Regions from separate parts of the Limnohabitans sp. TEGF002 genome, predicted to be linked through region 1. Evidence: predicted binding sites of a transcription regulator. Region 1 holds the regulator's gene; the other holds the start of a gene.
What was found. Region 1 encodes NrdR, which represses ribonucleotide reductase genes. Its sites were predicted from a motif close to CACNANATNTNGTG; they were not measured.
Positions count from the first base shown of each region.

Region 2: a site for NrdR is predicted at 1,960-1,973, ahead of ACZ5SR_RS04120 (ribonucleoside-diphosphate reductase subunit alpha). Genes of this name have one in related genera too.

Region 1 is NZ_AP029224.1:2,086,398-2,089,800, reverse strand. Features, by position in the region: gene ACZ5SR_RS10355 (PilW family protein) at 1-80, opposite strand, end outside; gene ACZ5SR_RS10350 (type IV pilin protein) at 85-555, opposite strand; gene ACZ5SR_RS10345 (GspH/FimT family pseudopilin) at 633-1,208, shown strand; gene nrdR (transcriptional regulator NrdR) at 1,242-1,691, opposite strand; gene glyA (serine hydroxymethyltransferase) at 1,704-2,948, opposite strand; ZMP/ZTP riboswitch at 3,003-3,176, opposite strand; gene ACZ5SR_RS10330 (transglycosylase SLT domain-containing protein) at 3,216-3,403, opposite strand, start outside.
Region 2 is NZ_AP029224.1:810,497-813,899, reverse strand. Features, by position in the region: gene ACZ5SR_RS04135 (cytochrome C assembly family protein) at 27-803, shown strand; gene ACZ5SR_RS04130 (PP0621 family protein) at 800-1,036, shown strand; gene ampD (1,6-anhydro-N-acetylmuramyl-L-alanine amidase AmpD) at 1,050-1,637, shown strand; gene ACZ5SR_RS04120 (ribonucleoside-diphosphate reductase subunit alpha) at 2,062-3,403, shown strand, end outside.

The DNA.
Region 1 (3,403 bases):
AAACCGACCGACAAGCCCACCAGCAGCCCCATCAAGGTTTCCCCCCGTTCGTGCACACCGGTCATGTGTTTGGAGGTCATGGCATCACCGACGCCAGCAGCGATGGGGGTCGCTGTCTGGGTGTTCGCCCGCGCCGAACACGGCGGTGGCGCTGCCTTGCCAACTCAGGCGCATTGGCGTGCAGTCCCGGTCCACAGCCTGATTGTTCAGTGCGATGGCTTGCGCTGCATAGCCTTCGGCGCTGACCTCGGTCAGCGTGATTTGGTAGTGCCCCAGGGGGGAGCGATCAGTGGTCCAGCCCAACGCGCTCAAGTTGTCGGCGTGGCTGTCGTGGGTGCTGCGCCAACGGGCCTGGTCCAGTTGGAGTTGGAGCAGCGCAGCTTGCCCATCGCTGCGTCTGGCCTGGCGCTGCTGCTGTTGGTAAGTGGGCAGGGCCAGGGCCCCGAGCAGGCCCATCAGGGCGACCACGATCAACAGTTCGGCCAAGGTCCATCCGCGGCTGTTTTGGGGGTGTTGGCTGGTCGTTGGCCCCTTGACTCGGGTGACGGTATCCATAGGCAATCTCCTGTGGCTTGTTTTATTGTGGCCTTATGTATTCATCTTGTACAGTGCAAGGACCCGCTCACCCAACCATGCGCCATCCAAGCCCTCAACCCCAAAAGACCCGTCTGAGCGTCTGTGCACCAGGATTTACCTTGCTGGAAGCCTTGGTGGTGATGGCTTTGCTGGGCATTCTGGTGGGCATGGCCGCTCCCGCCATGTCGGACTTGCGGTCCAAACACCAACTGCAGGCTCAAGCCGAGAGTTTTTTGGACAGCTTGGTGTTAGCGCGCTCGGAGGCCTTGCGCCGCCAACAGCGCATCAGCTTGTGTGCTCAAGCCAGTGGCGGCGGCTGTGACACCGATGGCCAGTGGCAGCAAGGCTGGCTGGTCTTTGTGGATGGGAACGACAACGGCCGGTTGGATACCGACGAAGCGTTGCTAGAGTCACATGAAGGCCTGCCTGCGGGGATAACGCTGCGCGCGACCAGTACGGTGAAAACCTATTTTTCTTATGGGCCCGAGGGTCGCAGCGCAACCAGCAATGGGGCATTCATGGCCGGGACATGGCGCTTTTGCCGGGCCTCAGCTGACGTGGGCTGGCAGGTGGTCAGCAATGCTTTGGGCAGGCCCAGAATTGAAAAGTACACACCGCAGAAGTGCCCCTGAAAACCCCGCTTTGGGCTCATCACCCTAACCGGATCAGCTTTGGACTTCGTCCACCAGAGTTTTGAACTCGTCGATGTCTTCAAAGTTGCGGTACACGCTGGCAAAACGGACATAGGCCACTTTGTCGAGCTTTTTGAGCTCGCGCATGACCAACTCGCCAATGCGGTGCGAGGCGACTTCGCGGCTGGGCATGGCCAGCAGTTTTTCTTCGATGCGCTCGATCGCACCGTCCACCTGTTCGGTGCTCACAGGGCGTTTGCGCAGGGCCAGGTTCAGGCTGGCGCGCAGTTTGTCGCGTTGGTATTCGATGCGGCGACCGTCTTTTTTAACGATGGCCGGGAAACTCACTTCGGGCTTTTCGTAAGTGGTGAAGCGCTTTTCACAAGCGCCACATTGACGACGGCGGCGGATGAAATCCCCGTCTTCGGCCAGCCGTGTCTCCACCACTTGGGTTTCGAGGTGACCACAAAACGGGCATTTCATCGTGAAGTCCGATCAGCCGTAAACCGGGAAGCGGCTGGTCAGGGCGTGCACTTTGGCGCGCACCGCAGCCAGGTTGGCTTCGTCCAGCGGGTTGTCCAACACATCGGCAATCAGGTGGGCCGTGGCGCGGGCTTCTTCGTCCTTGAAACCACGGGTGGTCATGGCCGGGGTGCCGATGCGCACGCCACTGGTCACAAACGGCTTTTCGGGGTCGTTCGGGATGGCGTTTTTGTTGATGGTCATGTGGGCGTTGCCCAAAGCGGCCTCGGCCACTTTGCCGGTGATGCCTTTGGCGCGCAGGTCGACCAGCATGACGTGGCTTTGGGTGCCGCCGCTGACGATGCGCAGGCCGCGAGCGGTCAAGGTCTCGGCAATGATCTGTGCGTTCTTGATCACTTGGGCTTGGTAAGCCTTGAACTCGGGCTGCAGCGCTTCTTTGAAAGCCACGGCTTTGGCCGCGATGACGTGCATCAGCGGTCCGCCTTGCAGGCCGGGGAAGATGGCGCTGTTGATGGCTTTTTCGTGTTCGGCCTTCATCAAGATGATGCCGCCACGGGGGCCGCGCAAGCTCTTGTGGGTGGTGGAGGTGACCACATCGGCATGCGGCACAGGGTTGGGGTAGACGCCTGCGGCAATCAGACCCGCGTAGTGGGCCATGTCCACCAAAAAGATGGCGCCGACTTCCTTGGCCACTTTGGCAAAGCGGGCAAAGTCGATGTGCAGCGAATAGGCCGAAGCGCCAGCAATGATCAGTTTGGGTTTGGTTTCGCGGGCCTTGGCTTCCATGGCGTCGTAGTCGATGGCTTCGTTGGCGTCCAAGCCATAGCTCACCACGTTGAACCACTTGCCCGACATGTTCAGCGGCATACCGTGGGTCAGGTGACCGCCTTCGGCCAGGCTCATGCCCATGATGGTGTCACCAGGCTTCAAGAAAGCCAAAAAGACCGCTTCGTTGGCCGATGCACCGCAGTGCGGTTGCACGTTGGCGGCTTCTGCGCCAAAAATTTGCTTGATGCGGTCAATGGCCAGTTGCTCGGCCACATCCACATGCTCACAGCCACCGTAGTAGCGCTTGCCCGGATAGCCTTCTGCGTATTTGTTGGTGAGCTGGCTGCCTTGGGCGGCCATGACGGCAGGCGACGCGTAGTTTTCGCTGGCAATCAGCTCGATGTGGTGCTCTTGACGGGCGTTCTCGGCCTGGATGGCGGCGAACAGCTCGGGGTCGGTTTGTTCAATCAGAATATTGCGGTGGTACATGGCAGTCCTTCAGATGATGGAACCTTGACAGGCAACTTGTGAAAAGTTCCCGACAAGGGCTGCCCAGGCGAACGGCTGATAACCCGAGGCTGGGTTTCATGGCCAGTTCCGGGCTGTGCGCTTCCCAGTGGTTCTGGGGTAGCCCAACGGCCACCGCGCTCCACGTCAGAGTGATCCCGACTTGTCTGTGAAAAGAAGGGGCTCCTATCGCCAGTCGCGCACTTCGTTAGTGTAGCCGAGCGCTGCAGCCTTTCGGCCCCACCTGCCTCAAAGCTGTGCCGGTCCGTTCTTGGGCAACAATGCAGCGGTATTTTGCTTGTCTGTGACTTGGTCCAGCTGCCGTTGCTCGGCCCGGACCCGGTCGACGTATTGGCTTTCTATGGCCTGGCCGGAGGACGCGCCATAGAGCGCCAAGGCTTCCTCCAGCGAGCTGGTTTGCTGGAGCAGACTTTGCA
Region 2 (3,403 bases), 1.3 Mb from region 1:
TGATTTTAGCGAGTCCCCCATTTTGGATGCTGCCAGCCACCGTGCTGGCGGCTGTGGCCTACGGCCTGCCAGCTTTGGCGGGAGAGCGCCTGCACCACTCACATGCGCGTCGCCTGCTTTGGCTGGCTTGGGCCGCACATGCCGTGGCTTTGTTGAGCTTGCTGGTCGGCCCAGTCCACTTTGGGTTTGCACCCGCGATTTCGGTGACCGCTTGGCTGGTGGTGAGCGCGTACATATTAGAGAGCCAGTTTTTCCCTAAATTCAAAGCACGATGGGCCATGGGCAGTTTGGGCGCAGTCGCCGTCGTTTTGGCCTGGTTTTTCCCTGGCACCCCGCTGTCCGCACAAGCTTCTGCCTGGCTGCCTTTGCATTGGGCTTTGGGTTTGTCCGCTTATGGCATGTTTGGGGCGGCCGTGGTGCACGGCTGGATGATGACCCGCGCAGAAAGGGATATTCGTCAAGCCCACGACGCCAGCAGTGGGGTACCCCTCTTGACGCTGGAGCGCCTGACCTTCCGCTTTGTGCTGGCTGGTTTCGTTTTGCTGACCGCCACCTTGGTCGCTGGCGTCTTATTTGGTGATGCGCTTTATGGCCAAGGACAAGGCCACTGGCGCTGGGACCACAAAACCATTTTTGCTGTGTTGTCCTGGCTCACCTTTGCCGTCTTGTTGGTGGGACGCAGCCAATGGGGCTGGCGGGGCCGCAGGGCTGTGCGGGTGCTCTACATTGGCGCGGGTTTGTTGCTCCTGTCTTACGCAGGTTCGCGTTTTGTCATGGAAGTCTTGCTGAGGCGCATGGGATGAAATACCTGTTTTTGCTGTTGGTGGTTTTGCTGGTCATCTGGGCGATCAAACGTGGCAAGGCGGCAAAGCAGGACCAACCGCCTTCCACCCCAGAGGCTTCGGCCCCCTCGGAAATGGTCACCTGCGCTCATTGCGGCATTCATTTGCCGCAAGAAGAAGCGGTCTCAGGCCAAAAAGGGCTTTACTGCAGCACAGAGCATCGGTCTGCTGCGCAAGACCGCAACCCTGGCTGAGGTCACGGCTTTCATGCGGGTGCCTGATTCAGACAACACCTCGCGTGCCACTTGGCAAGAAGGCTGGCACGCCCAAGCGCAACGGCTGGCATCACCCAATTTTGGTCCACGCCCTGCAGGGGTCTGCATTGACCTGATCGTGCTCCACTCCATCAGCCTGCCCCCCGGCCAGTACGGCGGCGATGCCGTGCAGCGCTTGTTCACCAACCAACTCGATTGGGACGCACACCCCTACTTCCAGAGCATTCGAGGGCTGGAAGTCTCCTCGCACTTCTACATTCGCCGTGATGGCACGCTGTGGCAGTTTGTCAGCTGCGATGACCGCGCATGGCATGCCGGACAGTCCCACTACAGGGGGCGACCCAACTGCAACGACGACTCGATCGGCATTGAGCTGGAAGGCCTGGAAGGCGAGACCTTCGAAGAGGCCCAATACCAACAACTGGCCGATTTGTGCCGGGACATCCGTCGCCACTACCCCATCGCGCACATGGCGGGCCATGAGCACATCGCACCGGGACGAAAAATGGACCCAGGGCCGGGCTTCCAATGGCCACATCTGAAAAAACTGTTGGATTTTCCGCCTCAGGTGTTTCCCTGATTCGTGCTCGCCCACAACGGCGAAAAAATATTTTGACGGCTTCAACTCCCTCAGCAAGTTGACCGATATTTAGAGATCGCGAGACAACTGCGCTCACGTGCCCCCCTTCAATCAAGGCCTTCAAAAACAAAATGGCTTGGCAAGCCGCATCAATCCTGAATCAGCCACCTGAAAACCTTTAAAAACAAGCCTTCCAGGGCTTTTTTTCAGCAAGTGAAAGATGGCAGCTGCAACGCTGGTCCATGAATTTATTTACCCACTTCCAAACAGACTCACAAAACAGACCGGTACACTACCTGTAGTGGCTTGTGCAGATGCCAGACACCAGATATAGTGTCTCTTACAAATTTTCACAATTAACCAAGACGCCAGTTCATGCGCCTTGTACCGAAGCCCAAGATCACCAAAATTCAAAGAAATAACCATGCAAACAGACCTGAATATCGCCTCCCCATCACAAGCCCTTCTGCGCCAGCCTGAAGCAGGACAAAACAGCCTCCCGAGCTTGCAGGCACTTGCCAATTACCAGATCATTCGCCGCAACGGCGCCGTGGTTCCCTTTGAACCAAACAAGATCGCCGTGGCCCTGATGAAAGCCTTCTTGGCTGTCCACGGCACACAGGGCGCAGCGTCCGCCAGCGTGCGAGAAGTGGTCGAAGACTTGACCCAAAACGTGGTTCGCGCTTTGGTCCGCTCACGTCCCGGCGGTGGCACTTTCCACATCGAAGACGTTCAAGACCAAGTGGAGTTGGGCCTGATGCGCAGCAGCAACCACGAAGTTGCACGCGCTTACGTGCTTTACCGTGAGCGCCGCACCCAAGAGCGTGCGCAACAACACCAGCAAGTGACCCCCACACCTGCAGAGCCACGTCTGCACGTGATCGATGGTGGTCAACGCGTCGCACTGGACATTGATTACCTCAAATCGCTGATGGTCAACGCCTGCGCCGGCTTGGGCAAGGACGTGAGTCCCGAACCCATCGTGACTGAAACCATGCGCAACCTGTACGACGGCGTGCCCATGGAAGAGGTTTACAAAGCCTCCATCCTGGCATCACGCACCCTGATCGAAAAAGACCCGGACTACACCTACGTCACCGCACGTTTGTTGATGCACACCATCGCCAAGGAAATTTTGGGTAAAGAAGTCCCCCAAAGCCAAATGGCCGAGGAATACATCAACTACTTCCCGCAATTCATCAAAAAAGGCGTGGACAACGACCTGCTGGATGAAAAACTCCTTCAATTCGACCTGAAGCAATTGGCCGCTGCGTTGAAGCCCGAACGTGATCTGCAGTTCGATTACCTGGGTCTGCAAACCTTGTACGACCGCTATTTCCTGCACGTGCGCAAAACCCGCATCGAGATGCCGCAAGCCTTCTTCATGCGCGTGGCCATGGGCTTGTCGCTCAACGAGATCAACCGCGAAGCTCGTGCCATTGAGTTCTACGAGATTCTGTCTTCGTTCGACTTCATGTCGTCTACGCCCACCCTGTTCAACAGCGGTACTTTGCGCTCGCAGCTGTCGAGCTGCTACCTGACCACCGTGCCCGACGATCTGGGCGGCATCTATGACGCCATCAAGGAAAATGCCTTGCTGTCTAAATTTGCAGGCGGTTTGGGCAACGACTGGACACCTGTGCGCGCTTTGGGCGCCCACATCAAAGGCACCAACGGTGAATCGCAAGGTGTGGTGCCCTTCCTGAAAGTGGTCAACGACACTGCCGTGGCGGTCAACCAAGGCGGCAAGCGCAAGGGCGCTGTGT